Regions from separate parts of the Gilliamella sp. B2717 genome, predicted to be linked through region 2. Evidence: riboswitches for the same ligand, from Rfam matches in the RefSeq annotation. Region 2 holds a riboswitch; the other holds the start of a gene.
What was found. Region 2 has a riboswitch for preQ1 ahead of queF (preQ(1) synthase). Riboswitches for the same ligand answer to the same signal wherever they lie in the genome.
Positions count from the first base shown of each region.

Region 1: it holds a riboswitch for preQ1, as region 2 does, so the genes downstream of both, queD (6-carboxytetrahydropterin synthase QueD) here and queF (preQ(1) synthase) in region 2, are expected to answer to the same signal.

Region 1 covers NZ_JAFNNQ010000040.1:43,073-53,338, forward strand. The annotation lists gene J3U35_RS05870 (hypothetical protein) at 1-21, shown strand, start outside; partial or broken gene bamD (outer membrane protein assembly factor BamD) at 199-921, opposite strand; gene rluD (23S rRNA pseudouridine(1911/1915/1917) synthase RluD) at 1,011-1,985, shown strand; gene pgeF (peptidoglycan editing factor PgeF) at 1,996-2,763, shown strand; gene J3U35_RS05890 (7-carboxy-7-deazaguanine synthase QueE) at 3,117-3,731, opposite strand; gene queD (6-carboxytetrahydropterin synthase QueD) at 3,734-4,156, opposite strand; PreQ1 riboswitch class I at 4,160-4,205, opposite strand; gene clpB (ATP-dependent chaperone ClpB) at 4,489-7,059, shown strand; gene J3U35_RS05905 (Cof-type HAD-IIB family hydrolase) at 7,401-8,204, shown strand; gene J3U35_RS05910 (DeoR/GlpR family DNA-binding transcription regulator) at 8,242-9,003, opposite strand; gene alr (alanine racemase) at 9,246-10,266, shown strand, end outside.
Region 2 covers NZ_JAFNNQ010000095.1:110,167-120,432, forward strand. The annotation lists gene J3U35_RS10610 (DNA polymerase III subunit psi) at 1-106, opposite strand, end outside; gene rsmC (16S rRNA (guanine(1207)-N(2))-methyltransferase RsmC) at 185-1,225, shown strand; gene hemN (oxygen-independent coproporphyrinogen III oxidase) at 1,315-2,718, opposite strand; gene yihI (Der GTPase-activating protein YihI) at 2,999-3,487, opposite strand; gene coaA (type I pantothenate kinase) at 3,655-4,593, shown strand; gene J3U35_RS10635 (DUF1090 domain-containing protein) at 4,611-5,048, shown strand; PreQ1 riboswitch class I at 5,290-5,334, shown strand; gene queF (preQ(1) synthase) at 5,337-5,810, shown strand; gene queC (7-cyano-7-deazaguanine synthase QueC) at 5,838-6,497, shown strand; gene J3U35_RS10650 (7-cyano-7-deazaguanine/7-aminomethyl-7-deazaguanine transporter) at 6,676-7,359, shown strand; gene J3U35_RS10655 (alpha-2-macroglobulin family protein) at 7,629-10,266, shown strand, end outside.

The DNA of each region.
Region 1 (10,266 bases), on a different contig from region 2:
TATTTATATGTCAGAAGATAACGAGGCAATGTTTCTTGATCATAAAATACTAATATGGCTATTTAAACAATTAAATAGCCATACTCGATTTTATACAAATTTGGATATGAAGTGATTAATGGTTAATTAGCCGCCATTAAAGACGCTAGTAAACCGTGAAAAGAATGACTTTTGTTGCTCTTTGGGTATGTTTTCAAGATTAGCTTGAATAAGTTTATCAACATTTTCGACTTCTGCCGTTAAGCCTAATTCTTGATAAGCATTGCGCATTAACAAGAGAGCAGATTTTGTTGAATCTGTATCGGGAAATAGGGATAGCATTTGTGTCACACGATTAATGACAGCGACATACGCCCCACGTTTGGTGTAAAATTCAGCCACTTTTAACTGATAACGTGCTATTCTATTTTTTAAAAAAACTAATCGTTTTTGTGCATCAGCGGCATAATAACTTGATGGAAAACTGGAAACGAGGTAGGAAAAATCTTTAAAAGCCGTGATCGCATATTGGGAATCGCGATCTGAACGATCAACATTGAACCAACCCTGAATCATATTGTCATCTTGAGCCATATTAGATAGGCCACGCATATATATCACCCAATCAACATTTGGATGAGTCGGATTCAATTTTAAAAAACGGTCTATTAAGGCTACAGCTAGTGGTAAATCTGCAGTTTTGTAATATGCATAAATTAAATCAAGTTGAACTTGTTGAGAATAGGGACCAAAAGGGTAACTTTTATCCAATGCTTCTAAAACAGTAATACTTGATTTTAAATTACCACTATTAAGTGCATCTTGTGCTTTACTATGGAGTTCAACCTCTGATACATTTTCAACATCAGGCTTTGTTGATGTACAACCAATAAGCACACCACTTAATGCGATAGCCAATAACGAGTGTAAGCGTAATTTCATTCAGTTTCCAATCCAAAAAATAAACAATAACCGTTATGATTAGTATATAATACTCTAAAACATATCAGCTTAAAATAGATAAATTACATATGCAAGAATTAAAATTATCAAATCAAATTGAGTCAACTCAACTTGGGATGCGTTTAGACCAAGCATTATCAGAACTTTTCCCCGATTATTCTCGCTCAAGAATTAAAGACTGGATTATCAATAATAAAGTATTAGTAAACGATGTGATAGTTAATAAACCCAAAGAGAAAGTATTGGGTGGTGAAAAAATTATTATTCATACTGAGATTGAAGAAGAGACTTATCATCAACCAGAAGATATTAAATTAAATATTGTTTATGAAGATGATGATATTTTAGTGATAAATAAACCACGAGATTTAGTTGTTCACCCAGGTGCAGGTAATCCAAATGGCACAGTATTAAATGCGTTATTACATTACTGCCCTGAAATTGCTCGCGTTCCACGTGCAGGTATTGTTCATCGGTTGGATAAAGACACGACCGGTTTGATGGTCGTTGCTAAAACTATCGTTGCCCAAACGCATTTAGTCGAATCGCTACAATTAAGAGAAATAACCCGTGAGTATGAAGCGGTAGCTATGGGTATTATTACGGCGGGAGGAACGATAGATCAGCCGATTACCAGACACCCTACCAAACGAACTCATATGGCTGTGTTTCCGACAGGAAAACCTGCTGTAACACATTATCGTGTTTTAGAAAAATATCGATTGCATACAAGATTGCGTTTACGATTAGAAACTGGACGAACACACCAAATTCGAGTACATTTAGCACATATTGCTCATCCTTTGGTCGGTGATCCTCTTTATGGCGGACGTCCAAGACCACCAAAAGGGGCCAGCGAAACACTTATTAACACATTACGAGAATTTGATAGGCAAGCATTACATGCAACCATGTTAAGGTTATATCATCCAATAACGGGTGAGCAAATGGAATGGCATGCGCCTATACCACAAGATATGCAAAGACTAGTTGAAGCATTACAAGAAGATACAGAATTATATAAACATGAGCTGGATTGGTGAAAGAAAAATGATTAAATCGATTTATCCTTACTGGTTTGCGCCGAAAAATGTTCGAGCGTTGACCACAACACGAATGGGCGGTGTCAGTATGCCGCCATTTGAAAGTTTAAATATGGGAGGGCGTACCGGTGATAATATAAATGATGTTGCAGAAAACCGAAAACGCTTAATTACCGCTGAACAAATACCCAGCGAACCTTATTGGCTTAATCAAACTCATAGTACTGTCGCCCTTGATATTTCACAAATAAAATTACAACCCCCCACTGGAATCGTTAATAATAAACAAATATTTGAAGCTGATGCGGCTTATACTCATCAAGCAAAGCAAGTGTGTGTTGTGTTAACAGCCGATTGCATGCCTTTATTATTTTGCTCTTCGAAAGGCGATGAGGTCGCGGCAGCGCATGCGGGGTGGCGAGGATTGTGCAATGGAATTTTAGAAGAAACTGTTAAAAAATTCTCCTGTAAACCATCCGAAATTATGGTTTGGATGGGACCAGCCATAAGTGCCAAAAAATATGAAGTAGGGGAAGAAATAAAAAAACAATTTGAGGCCATCGATCCAGAAGCAAAAAGTGCATTTAAATTAATCAATATACCAGAGCAAAAATATTTGGCCGATCTCTACTTAATTGCCAAACAACGTTTGAATTCAATAGGTGTAAATAAAATATTTGGTGGTGATTATTGTACTTATACAGAACAAGATAAATTCTTTTCTTATCGACGAGAAAACCGAACAGGAAGAATGGCATCAATGATTTGGTTTGAGTGATATTTAAAAAAATGGTGCAAACATTCTCAGATTAGCTGGCAAATAAAGAAACCAATCATGACGTTCCTCAGTTATTCTATTTTGGTGACTTAAAATATAAAACTTCTCTTCTGCCAGCTAAATAATCATTCTTACGTGTTTAACTTAGTGAAGTTAAGTTAATTTTCATTAAAAATTTATCTTTCATGTTTTGAGCAAGTTAATCTTGGCTAATAGTATGCAAAGTTCAAACATGTTATTCTTATTTTCGTAACAAAAACTTTATTAAATTATTAAGTTATATAACTATCACAATCGTTCAGGGCAAAATTATGAGCCGTTAACGGTAAACAGATGTGCTTTTTCGTGATTAATTATTCAATATTAGCAAATTTATGCGTTTGAATATTCAGTAACCATTTATTTTCAATACGATTTTGATTAATTTGTCCAAGTAATATGATTGTGTCATGCATGTTAAACTCGCCATTTCTTTCACAAGGCGATAAGTAATAGCGTTTAGCTTGAATATTTTGTTCAATATATTGGCAAAACGAAATGAAGTCAGGATGATTTTCAGCAACGATTTTCACTTCATTAGCAATTGACTGAACTATTTTTTGATAACGTGATTGATAGCAAAACTTAGGACTGAGAGCGATATAGTCAATTAAAGCATCGACTTTACCTAAACCATTACTTTCAATAGCAATAAAATAACCCGCTTGTTTAAGGGGTAAGAGTAATTTAGATAGATCTTTAACTAAGGTTGGCTCGCCACCCGTAATAATGATATTTTTGCTTTTATACTGTTTCACTTTGTCGAGAAGTTGATCTAATGTGAAACGGGTATATTGGCGAAAATTGGTATCACACCAACAACAATTTAGATTACAACCTGCCAAGCGAATAAAAATGGCGGGCATACCGGTATTATAACCTTCGCCTTGCAGTGATTCGAAGATTTCAACAATACGAAACTCAAGCATAGTTAACCCCGTTGATACTCGCAGTATGAGCTTGGGGTTTCCCACAGTTTAATCTTGGATATGGGTAAATAGTTCGATAAACAATCAAAAATGTATTGACTCATTCCTTCAGCGGTTGTTCGACACGGAAAAGCAAATGTTTTTCGATCCATTTCTTGCAATAAGTTAGCAATACGGCATTCATTAACATTATTTTGGTGGTAAAGATAAGCATGATCGAGCGGATCAATAATATGTTTTTTTACAATGGATTTGAGATCAGCGTAATCCATTACCATATCTTCGCTGGAACCCTTATTAATGAGTTCACCACTAATTTCGACGACTAATCGGTAAGTATGACCATGCAGGTTATGACATTTTTTGTTATGCCCGTCTAACATGTGACAAGCATCAAATTGGAACTCTTTGGCAATTTTGAACATTTTACATTCCTAGTTTTTTTTCGTGGGATGGATCACGAACCACGGTTAGATAACCTAACAAAAGAAAGCGGTTAATATAATAGATATCAAGTTATTTGTCACCTTTCAATGATTATCTGAAACTAGATATTCTATTTAGGATGCGATTGTAAATATATTTAAATTTATCATTTTTAGGTCTAAAATGTTTTGCGCAAGTTAATTTTTATTATCTGTAAAAAAATTCTTGACAAGCTCTTGAAATTTTTCCTTCCACACTCATTTAGTCATTATGCAAATGGAATAAGTGTTTAATCATTTATGCCAAATTTATTGCTAAGGAGATAGATAATATGAGGTTAGATAAACTCACAGACAAATTTCAACAAGCTTTAGCTGATGCGCAGTCTTTAGCATTAGGTAAAGATAATCAATATATAGAGCCTATTCATGTACTCTCAGCAATGCTTAATCAAGAAGGCAGTAGTGTTAATCCATTATTGGCAGCTGCTGGGGCAAATAATGCCATTTTACAACAAGAATTAAATCAATCCATTGACCGATTACCTCAAGTGCAGGGTGTCGGTGGCGAAGTTATCCCTTCTCAAGATTTAATTAAAGTTTTAAATTTATGCGATAAATTATCTCAAAAAAATGGAGATAGTTATATCTCTTCAGAGCTATTTATATTAGCTGCATTAGACGAAAAAGGGAGCCTTGGCGATATCCTAAAAAAATCGGGTGTCACTAAAGATAAATTTCTTCAAGCAGTCAATCAATTAAGAGGAAGCGACAACGTGAATGATCCAAATGCAGAAGATCAACGTGGTGCGTTGAAAAAATACACTATTGATTTAACACAGCGTGCAGAACAAGGTAAACTCGACCCGGTTATTGGACGTGATGAAGAGATTCGCCGTACGATACAAGTGTTACAACGTCGTACCAAAAATAACCCTGTGTTAATTGGTGAACCGGGTGTGGGTAAAACTGCGATTGTTGAAGGATTAGCACAACGTATTGTGAATCGTGAAGTTCCCGAGGGATTACGTAATAAACGTGTCTTATCCTTGGATATGGGCGCCTTAATTGCTGGTGCTAAATATCGTGGTGAGTTCGAAGAGCGTTTGAAAGCTGTCCTTAAAGACATCGCTAAAGAAGAAGGTCGTATTATTCTGTTTATCGACGAAATTCACACTATGGTCGGTGCAGGTAAAGGCGATGGAGCTATGGATGCCGGAAACATGTTAAAACCAGCATTAGCTCGGGGTGAATTACACTGCGTTGGGGCAACAACACTTGACGAATATCGTCAATATATTGAAAAAGATCCTGCATTGGAACGTCGTTTTCAAAAAGTTTATGTGGCTGAACCGACTGTTGAAGACACCATTGCCATTTTGCGTGGTTTGAAAGAGCGTTATGAATTGCATCATCATGTTCAAATTACCGATCCAGCCATTGTGGCTGCAGCAACCTTATCGCATCGTTATATTTCAGATCGTATGTTGCCAGATAAAGCCATTGACTTGATTGATGAAGCTGCATCGAGTATTCGTATGCAAATGGATTCTAAACCAGAATCATTAGATCGTCTTGAAAGACGTATCATTCAACTTAAACTTGAGCAACAAGCGCTTAAAAAAGAGTCGGATGATGCCAGTAAAAAACGACTTGAGATGTTAAATAATGAACTTGCTGAAAAAGAAAAGGATTATGCGTCACTTGAAGAAGAGTGGAAATCAGAGAAAGCTGCACTTTCGGGTACTCAGAATATCAAAGCAGAGTTGGAAAAAGCTCGCACTGAGATAGAACAAGCTCGTCGAGCTGGGGATTTAAACAAGATGTCGGAATTGCAATATGGCAAAATTCCGGAACTTGAAAAGAAACTCGCAACAGCTACGCAATTAGAAGGTAAAACCATGAAATTATTGCGTAACAAAGTGACCGATAACGAGATTGCCGAAGTATTATCGAAAGCGACGGGTATTCCTGTTTCGAGAATGCTTGAAAGCGAAAAAGATAAATTATTACACATGGAAGACGCTTTACATAAACGTGTTATTGGGCAAGATGAAGCCGTTGTCGCTGTAGCAAATGCTATTCGTCGTAGCCGTGCTGGTCTTTCTGATCCGAATAAACCGATTGGGTCTTTCTTATTCTTAGGTCCAACAGGTGTGGGTAAAACCGAACTTTGTAAAGCATTGGCAAACTTTATGTTTGATAGTGAAGATGCAATGGTACGGATTGATATGTCTGAATTTATGGAAAAACATTCCGTTGCTCGCTTAATTGGTGCGCCTCCTGGTTATGTTGGTTATGAAGAGGGCGGATATTTAACCGAAGCCGTACGACGTCGACCTTATTCAGTAATTTTACTGGATGAAGTGGAAAAAGCGCATCCGGATGTCTTTAATATTTTATTACAAGTCTTAGATGATGGTCGCTTAACTGACGGACAAGGTCGTACAGTGGATTTCCGCAATACGGTTATCATCATGACATCTAACTTGGGTTCTGATTTAATTCAAGGACAAGTTGAGCTTAGTTATGACGAAATGAAAGCATTAGTTATGACCGTGGTAACTAAACATTTTAGACCTGAATTTATCAACCGTATTGATGAAACGGTGGTCTTCCATCCACTGGGTCAAGAAAACATCAAAGCGATTGCTAGAATTCAATTGGCACATGTTGAAAAACGCTTAGATGAGCGAGGTTATGAAATGGATATTTCTGATGCAGCGTTAGAACATCTTGCTAAAGTTGGTTTCGATCCAATTTATGGTGCAAGACCGTTAAAACGCGCTATTCAACAAGAAATTGAAAACCCATTAGCACAACAAATATTGTCCGGTAAATTAGTACCAGGTAAAACCATTCATTTGGATTTAGTGGGTGATAATATCGAAGCTAAACAGTAATCAACAAATAAACCGACCTTAATGGTCGGTTTTTTTTATTATACCGATCCGTCACTTTAACAGTGTATATTGCGGTAGATAAGTCATCGTCAATTTTAGATCTCTCAATAATCAATCGATCCATTTTCGTTTTAACTCATTTGCATTAATAATAACTTTAACATATTAATAATATTGAGTATTTCCTAATAGAAAAACATCAATAGAATTTAAATGACTTCATTTTTTGTGATCATGATCTCATCCTGAACGATTACAATATTGCCAAATCGATCATAAAGCATCATAATCAATCATATCTTGATTGATTAAATAAAATGGCAATGAGAAAGGATAATAAAATGATTAAATTGATCATAAGTGATCTAGATGGGACATTTTTAAATAGCCAAGGTGATTATGACCGTCAGCTATTTTCTCAAGTGTATGCGCTTATGGCTGAGCAACAAATTCATTTTGTCGCTTGTACCGGTAAACAATGTGAACGGGTTGAAGAGCTATTTGGTGATTACAGCGACAAAATCTGGATAGTCGGTGATAGCGCAACGACCATAAAACATAAGGGTGAATTTATTTATCGTTCATTCATACCTAACGAATTAGGACAGCGTATGATAAAAACCTTGGAACAAGTTAGTAAAGCGCACGTTATCATTGCTTGTACTGCTCAAGGAGCCGTCATCAAAGCCCATTTACCTGAACGATTAAAAGCTAAAGTCCGAGGTTCATATGCAACAATAATTGAAGTGGATGATCATGCTCTTATTGGTGATGACTTTATTAAAATCACTGTATATGATGAAAAAGGGCAATGTTTACAAACTCGACAGCATTTAACTCCTTTTGAAAACCAAGCTTATATTGTGGTGTCTGAAGCTTCATGGATTGATATCACTCAGCATGATGTTCATAAAGGGAATACTATCAAAAAATTACAACAGCTACTTAAGGTAAATTATCATGAAACCATGGCATTTGGTGACGGTTACAACGACATAGAATTACTTGAACAAGCGGAGTATAGTTTTGCAATGCGTAATGCATTTGAAGAAACCAAAGCTGTCGCTAAATTTATCACCGGTTTCAATGATGATAGTGCGGTACTGAATACGATAAAGCAACTAATTGAATTGCAAAGCAAATGATGGCATGCTCAGATTGAGTTGATGACAGCTGAATCTATTAAGCGATTTTTATTTTGAGATTAAAATCTTCAAAGCCCTCAATTTTGCTATCTCGACTAGCGATAATGATATCTATATCTTCACAAGTGGCAACTTTATAGCGAGCAACTTGTTGCATTTTGTCGGCAATCACTGCGGCTATAACCTCATTGCTTTGCGTAATGACTTCTTTTTTGAAGCAGGCATCATCATAATAAACTGCGCTTAACCCCGCATGCGGGTCAAGTCCACAAACGCCAATAAAGGTTTGATCAAAGACCATATTTCGGATTTGATTAACGGTATCAGCGCCCATTGTTCCCCCCGTTAACGGATTAACTTTGCCACCTAATAAAATGAGCTCGCCATTGGTACGGCTACTTAAGACCGAAGCAATTTGAGGAGAATTGGTGACAATCGTTAATGTCAAATTTTGTGGGATATAACTTGCCATTGCTAAATAGGTGGAACCAGTATCAATAAAAATGCAGGAATTATTTTTGATTAATTTTGCACATTTTATTGCTACTGAAGATTTTTCGTCTACACATTGATTAATACGAGTTTCAAATGTGGCTGATTGTTTTAAATGGCTAACTGCTCCACCATATACACGCTTGCAAACACCGTCACGGGCTAGTTTTTGTAAATCTCGACGAATCGTGTGTTCTGAAACCCCTAACAATTTAATTAAATCAGCACTGACAACACGCCCTTTTTCAGTCAAAAGCTGCCGGATAAAAGATTGGCGTTGTTCAGGGAATGCATTATAATCAATCATCTAATATCCTTTAAAAAATTATGCTGATTTCTAAAAATATCTTTAATGATCATACCGTTTTTAAGCGAATTATCCTATGATTTTTTAAAAGGATAAATTACTTATGCCCCCGAATTTTTTAATTAACTTATTGATTGTGTGGTTTTTTTGTATTAAAACTTGATTAACCTTTCATATTTTATTTGTTATTATTTAGAACAGAAATTAAAATATCTTTTTTTACCTGAGTTAGGTTGGAAGTAATGTCTATTGCTGTCGTTAATGTTAATCGTCAAGCTATTCTGCATAATATTGAGTATGTGAGACGAAATTCACCTAATAGCTCCTTAATGGCTATTCTTAAAGCAAATGCTTATGGTCATGGGATTGCTGGCATTGCTCAATTATTATCCGATAAGGTCGACTACTTTGGGGTTGCAAGACTTTCTGAAGCGCTTTTGTTACGGCAAATTGGGATTATTACCCCCATTGTTTTGTTGGAAGGTTTTTTTCCACATGATGAAATAACGGATTTAATTGATTTTAATTTGCAAACTGTGGTTCATTCAAGTTGGCAAATTGATGCGTTAAATGCGATTAAAATTGAAAATCAAATCACAGCTTGGTTCAAAATTGACACAGGTATGCATCGTTTAGGGTTTCGGTTTGATGAGGCTCAAGGTGAATTTAATCGATTAGCAAGTTGTTGCGTTGTGCGTAAACCATTAAATATTATCAGTCATTTTAGTTCTGCTGATGATTTTTCTTCCAACCAAACGTCAAATCAATGTTTGCTGTTGGACGAATTTGTTGAATCAATTTCTAACAAATCATTGCTTGATAAGCAATCTATTGCTGCTTCTGGCGGTATTCTTGCTTGGCCAAATTCACATCGTGATGTGATTCGATTAGGTATTGCTTTGTATGGCGTTTCTCCTTTTGAGAATCCCATTGCCGAATTACACCCAGCTATGACGTTTAAGTCAGAGCTAATTGCAGTAAGAAAGCATAAAAAGGGTGAATCTGTGGGCTACGGGCAAATTTGGACAAGTCATAAAGAGACAAAATTAGGTGTTGTTGCAATGGGGTATGGTGATGGATATCCTCGCGGTATACCCGAAAATACGCCTGTGTTAATTAATGGTAGACGTGTTCCTATTGTGGGGCGTGTTTCAATGGACATGATTATTGTTGATCTGGGACTGAATAGTTCGGATAAACCAGGCGACGAAGTCATTTTTTGGGGAAAGGAGTTGCCGGTAGAAGAAATTGCTAAATATACAG
Region 2 (10,266 bases):
CAATATGGTTTACCACTTCACCTTTAAAAACATTTGCTTTACGCAACACATATTGCGTAATATTGCATTGTTGTAAGTACCAATCACGTTGTGACATTATCGACATTCGGTTTTTATTAGAGATTAAAGATGGTTAATTGTATAATCATCGCATCAATTTATAAAGGTTTTTCATTGAGGCATTATGGCAACATCCGCTTTTACTCCTGCAAGTCAAGTACTTGAACGTCATCAAACATTTTTTAGCGATAAAAAAGTTATTATTGCTGGTGATATTCAAGATAGTTATCCTATTGTTATTGCGGCTAATCAAGTTAAAATTCATTGTTCACAATTTCATACCTATTTGCGTCTAAAAAATAGTCGCAAGGGCACTGAAATCGATTTTTCTCTTCTGCCTGATAAAGATTTTTATAACGGCATGAATACGTTAATCTATTATTGGCCAAAAACAAAAAGCGAAGCCCAATTTCAGCTCTCTTATCTATTAAATAATATGCCAAAAGATAGTGATATCTTAATTGTTGGTGAAAATCGAACGGGGGTGAAAAGTGTTGAGTCGCTTCTCGCTGATTTTGGTGTCATCCAAAAAATTGACAGCGCAAGGCGTTGTGGTTTGTATCATTTTCAAGCTGAAAGTCGTTTGGCATTTGATCTTAGTGAATGGTGGTTAAATTATCATTTATCCATTGAAGATCAAGATATTGAAATTAAGAGTTTACCGGGCGTATTTAGTCAAAAAGGATTAGATGCCGGAAGTGAACTGCTATTAAATGCGTTAGTTGATCATGCTGATATTATTAAAGGCAATGTGTTAGATGTAGGATGCGGAGCAGGGGTGCTATCAACCGTGTTGGGTAAATTGTATCCTGAAATCAATCTTACTTTGTCTGATGTTAGCGTTGCTGCCATTGAATCAAGTAAAGCAACGTTAATTGCTAATCATATTGATGCAACGGTTGTTGCCAGCGATGTATTTTCAAATATTAATGATAAATATCATCTTATTGTGTCTAACCCCCCTTTTCATGACGGTAAAGAAACCAGTTATACGGCAGTAAACACACTGATTAAAGAAGCGAAAAAACACTTAAAACTAAATGGTTACCTTTGTATTGTGGCAAACTCATTTTTACCTTATCAAGCTATTTTAGACGAAACCTTCAAAAGTGTTGAAGTCATTGCACAAACAACAAAATTTAGAGTTTATTTAGCTTGTCATTAACTGATAATTCCACACAAGAAAAAAAGTTACGGTTTTTACCGTAACTTTGCCTTTAATACATCATCGAAAGAGGGCGGTTTGACTAGTGACTAAATCACCCTTGAAAACTGCTGTTGCCGTGCTTGTTGTCTCATATAGCTATCAAAACACATGCAAATATTACGGATAAGCAGATGGCCTTTAGGATTAACGATAATGGCATCGTCTGTTACTGTGACTAATCCATCTTTGACTAATGGGTCAAGCAAGGTTAAATCTTCGGCAAAATAGTGATCGAATCGGATTTGATACTGCTGTTCAATCGCTTGTTTATCTAAATAGAAATGACAAATAAGCTGTTTTATCACATCACGACGAATTTTATCATCTTCCTTTAAGGAAAACCCTTTCCATAAACCATTACCACTTAATTCAACTTGTTGTTGATAAAGTTTAAGATCTTTTTGATTTTGTGCATAACTATCACCCAGCATACTAATTGCTGATACGCCAAGCCCTAATAAATCCGCCTCCCCTTGGGTAGTATAACCTTGGAAATTTCGATGTAATTTATTTTGCTGCTGGGCAATTGCCAGTTCGTCAGTCGGTTTTGCAAAATGATCCATACCAATAAAGCGATACCCTGCCTGGGTTAACTTTTGAATACTGGTCTGTAAAATCTGTAATTTTGCATGAGCATTAGGTAAATCGTGGTCTTTAATTTTGCGTTGTGCTGCAAATCGGCTAGGTAAATGGGCATAATTAAAGACACTTAAACGATCGGGTGAGATATCAATCACTTTATCCAATGTTTCGGTAAAACTGTCAACCGTTTGTTTAGGTAATCCATAAATAAGATCTAAACTAATTGAATGAAAACGGTTTTTTCTTGCTTGAAGGATCAAGGATCGAATGAGTTGTTCATCTTGTTCACGATTGATTAAATACTGAATTTCATGATTAAAATCCTGAATCCCCATACTTAATCGATTAAAGCCCAAATTGGCTAGATGATCGATAGTTTGTGGGGTAATTTCCCTTGGATCGATTTCGATTGAAAGTTCAGCGTGGGTATCAAAATGGAAATGCTTTTTTAACGAGGTAATAAGTCGAGTAATCTCGTCATGCGTTAAAAAAGTCGGTGTACCGCCTCCCCAATGCATTTGAGTGACGGTGCGATCTTTAAATAACTGAGAACGTGAAGCTATTTCCTGTTCCAGTATATCTAAGTATTGGGTGACTTTTTGGGTTTGTCGGGTAACCAGTTTATTACACCCACAAAAATAACAAAGTTTATGGCAAAATGGGATATGAACATAAAGCGATAAAGGTCTATCCGCAAAACGGGTAGCGGACAAGATAAAGTCTTGTTGGCTAAAATTTTCATTAAACTCTAACGCAGTAGGATAAGAAGTATAGCGTGGGCCTGAATAATTGTATTTTTCAATTAAACTTTGATCCCACAATTGTGCTTCTGCTAAGCTATTATTTTCGTCTAATTTTGTCTTTGACATGACTTTTTCCATGACCTTTTAAAATCGTTTTCTGTTTTGCCTTAACACGAAATTTAATCCGATTCGTTTTTCGAAGATAGAGTAAAGTACAAATAAATAGTCCAATATATAAACTAAGCATGATTAACATAGGCATAATGATTGGCTCTCATTATTAAATATTTGATTGTACATTCAGTCGACGGAACAGATTGATGTTGATATTTTAACAGCCAAACTATCACAAATTCATCGCATTATATATCACAATAAATTAATGTAAATTTGTTCAGGTATGACGTTAATTACGTTTCAATAAACTCACAATATCTTCTTGTTTCTCTTCTTCATCTTCAAAATCATCAACACTATAACCGAGTTGCTGCATCAATTCATCGATACGATTTAATTTAGTATCGAGATATGTTTGTTGCTCTTTTGTTAATTGGCTTCCACTTTCGACTAAATCAAGTAATTGCTCTAATTTAGGATCGTTTTCCAGTTGTTCCAATTCTTGCTCGGGTGAAAGAACTAATTTTTGCGTTTTCGGTTGTTTGATTTTATTGGTCGATTTCACTGATTCATCTGCAATTAACGAAATCGGTTTTTTACTACCAATGCGCGGATCTTTAACGGTTTTAGTAGTTGGTTTATTTTTTTTGGTTTCATTATTGAAACGAGAACCACTTGGTAAGCCTTTATGTTTGCGTTTTCGCTTGAGTGCCCAAGATTCTTCATTAATCTCTTGACGGGTTTTTTTCGGTTTTTGTTTCGATTTGGTTTTTAACATATAATCTCTGTTTAATATTAGGACAAATATTTATTTAGGCTATTTTATCAGTAAGTCTTCAATATAGCTACGATCATGCATTAATGCTAATTTATGATTGTAAAAGTTAAGATTTATGTATAATCTTAACCCAATCAATTTAAATAGATGGAATTTGAGAACACGACATGATGAAAAATCATCTTAGTCCTTATATGCAGTTTAGCCGCCAAGAATGGGCTAGTTTGCGTAATGCTGAACCCATGACATTAACCCCAGAGGAACTCACCTCATTGCAAGGGATTAATGAAGATTTGTCCATAGATGAAGTCAGCGAAATTTACTTACCCTTATCCCGATTGCTCAACTATTATATTAATAATAGTTTTAGCCGTCAGGCTGTTCTTGCCAAATTTTTAGGTAAAACCCAAAAAATCCCTTACGTTATCGGTATAGCAGGGAGTGTAGCAGTAGGTAAAAGTACAACTGCACGCGTTTTACAAGCACTATTAAGTCGTTGGCCTGAACATCGAAAAGTTGCATTAGTCACCACGGATGGTTTTTTATATCCTAATAAATATCTTGAAGAGCGTGGCATAATGAACAAAAAAGGCTTTCCACAATCTTATGATATTAAAAGGTTGATCAATTTTGTTGCTGATGTAAAATCAGGTCAATCTCAAGTTAAAGCACCCGTCTATTCACATCTGGTTTATGATATTGTTGATAATGAAGAAATCGTTATAGATAGTCCTGATATTCTTATTTTAGAAGGATTAAACGTATTACAAGGAACCTTAAATTTTACACAAAATACCAACCGAGTCTTTGTTTCAGATTATGTTGATTTTTCGATCTATGTTGATGCAGATTTGTCGCTTCTACATGATTGGTATGTGAATCGTTTTTTAAAATTTCGAGCTGGCGCCTTTAGTGATCCTAACTCATATTTTAATCACTATTCACTGCTTCCAGAGCAAGAAGCGATAAATATCGCTAATCGTCTTTGGCGAGAAATCAATGAATTAAATTTGATCGAAAACATTTTACCGACAAGAGAGCGAGCAAGTTTAATATTAACGAAAGGCAAAAACCATAAAGTCGATTGTGTTCAATTAAGAAAATAAACTTAAGAGGAATTATTATGAAATCAACAATTAAGTCGTCTGTAAGTAAATTAACACTGCTTTCTTTTTTAACAACCCTTACATTAGGTGTTTGTGCCGCAAACGTTGATGATCATGAAGGGCAAACGTGTGCCGGCAAAAAAGAGGCAATTGAAGCACAAATTACTGAAGCCCAAAAAACAGATAATGTTGAACGTGTTCAAGGATTAGAAAAAGCATTGTTAAATGTCAAAATGCATTGTAAAGATGATAATTTAGAAGCCGAATACAAAAAGAATATTACTGATAAGACTGAAAAAGTGGCAGAAAGACAAAAAGATTTAGCAGAGGCAAAACTCAAAGGTGATAACCAAAAAATTGCCGAAAAAACCGCAAAATTAAATGATGCTGAAAAAGAACTTGCGGAAGCTAAAGATAAATTGGACAACTTCTACAAAGCAGTGAAATCGAAATAAATTTTAAATTTTAGCTTTTATTAAGATTATCCTCCAAATTTGTCATCATCAAAATAGTGATAACGTTGTGAGTTATCCCGTTGATGATGACAACTTTCTTATTCAACACGCATTGCTATTGTTTAACCAAAATGACCCAATTTTCAAGCAAATTAAGTTAACTTAGCGTTTAACGCCGTTATGCTAAGTGATTAAGCAATAGGCTAGACTTTTATCACAAAAAAAGGTAAGGTGTGCGCCTTATCACGTGGTTCGTAAACCTCCCACGCAAAAAAACTAAGGAAAATTATGAGTAACGTTACACTGCTAGGCGATCAGTCTGTTCGCTATCCTACAACTTATTGTCCAGAAATTCTGGAAACCTTTGATAATAAACATCCTGGTAATGACTATTTTGTAAAATTCAATTGCCCAGAATTTACTAGTCTTTGTCCTATCACCGGTCAACCTGATTTTGCAACGATCTACATTTCGTATGTACCGAATATTAAAATGGTCGAAAGTAAATCACTTAAGCTTTATATGTTCAGCTTCCGTAATCATGGTGATTATCATGAAGATTGCATTAATATCATCATGAAAGATCTGATTAAATTAATGGATCCCAAATATATCGAAGTCTGGGGTAAGTTTACGCCTCGAGGTGGTATTTCTATTGATCCTTATGCTAATTACGGTAAAACCGGTACTCACTGGGAACAAATTGCGCTTAATCGTTTAGCTAATCACGATCTTTATCCTGAAAAAGTCGATAATCGCTAATCTCATCAGCCTAACAGGAATTTTTTAATGCAACATCGTAAAGCACTTGTGATATTTTCGGGTGGGCAAGATTCGACCACTTGCCTGCTGCAAGCCATTGCTGATTATGGACGTGAAAACGTTGAAACAATCAGCTTTCAATACGGTCAACGACATGCCATTGAGCTTGAAAAAGCCAAATGGATTGCTGACGACCTTGGTGTAAAGCAAACCCTCATTGATACTTCAGTGATCAAACAAACGACCAATAATGCCTTGATTGATGATTCACAAGAAATCAAAGCCGCTCAAGAAGGGAATTATCCGAATACCTTTGTTGACGGGCGTAATATGCTATTTTTATTGTTAGCGGGGTGTTATGCCAAACAACACGCTATTCAAGATATTATTATTGGCGTATGTGAAACTGATTTTAGTGGTTATCCGGATTGTCGAGATATCTTTATTAAATCCATGAATGTATCGATGAATTTAGCCTTGGATTACACGTTTAACATCATCACCCCTTTAATGTATCTGACTAAAGCGCAAACATGGGAAATGGCTGATAAACTCGGTTATCTTGATTATATCCGACAACACACTCACACTTGTTATTACGGGGTTGACGGCGGATGTGGTCAGTGCCCAAGTTGTGAGCTGCGTGAAAAAGGGTTAAATCAATATTTAACCGATGTCACAACATAGTCGTGTCTGACGGTTAAATGAATGCAGGCAAATCATCAACGATTATTTTGTATAACAAGTTAAAAATATTAAATATCGATGTAATTAAATTCAGTAATCCGACATTTTTACCTTAATTACATCATTTTTACGTTAAACATTATGGGTTCTCTCACCCCATTCAAAAAAGGAAACGAATATGTATTTGAATATTCACTCAGACTCACTACAGAAAAAATTTACTCCAGCTCAGCAGCGTAAAGCACTTTGTTGGCTCTCTTTTTTTCATATCTTAGTTATTGCATCAAGCAATTATTTGGTACAAATCCCGTTTGATATCTTCGGTTTTCATACCACATGGGGAGCATTTACCTTTCCATTTATCTTTTTAACCACCGATTTAACCATTCGGGTATTTGGTGCCAGCCTTGCCAGAAAAATTATCTTTGTTGTCATGATACCGGCCTTACTGTTTTCTTATTCCATTTCGGTTGTATTTTTCGAAGGGCATTGGATGGGATTTTCAGCGTTGTGTGATTTTAACAGTTTTGTCTTTCGTATTGCATTAGCCAGTTTTGCTGCTTATTTGGTTGGGCAACTGATGGATATTACCGTGTTTAATTATTTACGAAAAAATAAAGCGTGGTGGGTTGCGCCTTCGGCGTCAGCGGTATTAGGTAATGGTATTGATACTATTGTCTTTTTTGCTATTGCCTTTTATCAAAGTAACGACGAATTTATGGCGAATCATTGGATCGAAATAGCCTCGATTGACTATAGCTTTAAAATTTTAATTTGTGGATTATTCTTCTTACCCCTTTATGGTGTTATTTTAAATTTTTTAATGAAAAGATTAATGACGTTAGCTAGCGCCAATTCATAATTTTGTTCGCTTTTGTAACGAAGCGCCTTCCACTATTTACAAAACTCATTTATTTTCATGAATAAATGAGTTTTGTCTCTTCATCTAATGGCAATAGTTTCTATTAACAATATGTTTTAATAAAAGATAATTTTTTTATTAGACATACTCGAAGGAGTGGCATTGTCTTTAAAAACAACTTTTGCCAAACGTTTTTAGGCAGTGCATAATATAGATAATCGAAAAATGTTGATAATGTAATATTTGGAATAGAAAATAGGTGAAAAATAATGAGCTTTATTAAAGGGTTAAGCGTGTTGAGCTTAATTTTGGTTTTAATCGGTTGTGATAATAATAATAAATCTTCATCGATAGCTAATGAAAACAAAGATAGTCAGACAACAACTCAATCTGTCAATGACAATACTTCAAAGATTAATTCGAATCAAAATAATCAAACTCAAAGTATATTTACTGTTACTCCTGAGTTAAAAGAAAAATATAAAAATAACCCTTTTACTGTCCTTGATACCTCAGAAATGATACTTGATGGTTCGAGTACTTTAGTTGTTACGTTTTCTGTTCCGGTTAACCCTAAACTCAATTTTCCCAATCTTCTAAGACTTGTCGATAAGGAAAAAGGAACGGTTGATGGCGCATGGGAGCTTTCAAATAACGGTTTGGAATTAAGGCATCGATTCCTTGAACCGAATCGTAAGTTAACCTTGACCATTGATAAAATGCTATCTGCTATCAATGATAAGAGTTTATCCTCAGTATATCAAATTGAAATTAATACCCAAAATCGTGAGCCTTTTATCGCTTTTTCAAGTAGTGGAGTATTATTACCCAGCAAATCCATGAATGGTTTACCGGTTACGACACTGAATATTGATAAAGTCGATATAAATTTTTATCGAATCAAACCAGAAAAGTTAGCTAAATTTATTACGAATTACGGATTTATAAACCGTTATTATACTTGGCGTTCACAAAATTTTGAAGAATATATGGATTTATCTTTTTCTTCAAGGTTTGATCTGAATCCTACACCAAATACTCAAGAAACATTATTACTGGATTTATCTAAGTTTTCAGAAATAAATAAAGAAGGCATTTATCTTGCAATAATGGATAAAGCTGGATCTTATAATGATGAATTGCCTGCCACATTATTTTCAATCAGTAATATTGGGATAGCTATTCATGCTTACAACAATGGTAAATTATTGGTGATGACTCATGGATTAGATAATGGCAAACCGTTACCAAACATAAATTTATCGCTACTTTGTGTTAACTCCTCAAATGACAACAATAATAATTGTAATACCCTTTCATTCCAAACGAATAATGAAGGTTTTGCTGAGATCACATTACCAGAAGGATCTAATTATTCTTTATTAACAGCCGATGATGGAAGCCAGACTTCATTTGTCACCATTAATCGTAATGCCCTAAATTTAACGGACTTTAATCTATCTGGTTCAACTTTTTATTCAAAACAATTATTTATTTTTGGGCCTCGCGATTTATATCGTCCAGGTGAAAAGGTTTATTTTAACGCATTATTACGTGATGCTGATGGACAACAATTACCTGATCAACCAATCATGGTTGAGGTGCTCTCTTCTGACGATAATGTTATAGCAAGTGGTTACGTAAAAAAAGAACCAGACACGCATGGTTTATATCAAGTTGAGTTCACGATACCAAATGATGCGCCAACAGGTAAATGGTCACTTCGTATTAATGTCGGTGATGACAACTATCGTTTTTCTTATTTTAAAGTAGAAGAGTTCCTGCCCGAAAGAATGGCAATGGAAATCAAAGCGCCTTCTAATGAACCTATATCATTTGATCAAGACGTGGAATTTAGTATAAAAGGTTGGTATCTCTATGGTGCACCAGCTTCAGGGAATAAATTGAATGGTAGGAACTATTATAAAAATTTAAGAACTGTTCAGGGATTAAATGATTTTAAAATCGGAAATGTTCAAGGTGAAACAGATTATACTGAGTTGTCTGAAATTGATGAAACTTTAGATAATAATGGTAAAACAGAAATCAAGCTTAGTGCAGATCAGTGGGCTCGTGTAAAAAAACCTATTAGAATCGTGACAAATATAAGTTTATTGGATTCGGGTGGAAGACCAGTTACTCGTTATGCAACTCAAGATATTTGGCCAGCAAATCAACTTCCCGCTTTACGTACTTTATTTAGCGACGAACCTTATTACAATTGGCAGATGGATACTTATAGTGAGCGTCCAACTGTTGACATTGGCGCTTTAGCGGAGTTTGAAGTCGCTTACGTGAATAAGCAAGGTGAAAAACTTGCTACAAATAATTTAATAGCCCGTGTAGTGCGTGAGCGTCGAAATTATTATTGGTCTTGGTCTGATGGTAGTGGTTGGGAGCAACATTCAACTTTAAAAGAGTTTGTTGTTTCAGAAAATAGGATTTCCATTGATGAAAACGCTACAGCTAAAGTCAGCTATCAACCTGATGATTATGGGGCATATCGAATGGAAATTGTGGATCCAAATACCAATGTAGTAAGTAACATTCGTTTTTGGGCTGGCTATGACTGGGAAGATAATACTCAAGGTACAAATAATTTGCGTCCAGATCAGGTAAAATTGAGTATAGACAAAGCATTTTATTCGGTTGGTGATACAGCAAAAGTACACGTACAAGCGCCGGCTGCCGGTTCAGGTTACATATCACTTGAAACCAACGATGGAACATTATGGAAAAAAGAAATTACCGTTGACGATGAAGGTCTTGAAGTTGAAATCCCAATTAATGATTGGAAACGTCACGATATTTATATAAATGCAATGATTATCCGACCATCGACGAATGCTGAAGTACAAACGGTTAAACGGGCGGTTGGTCTACTTTATTTACCGTTAGACACGTCAA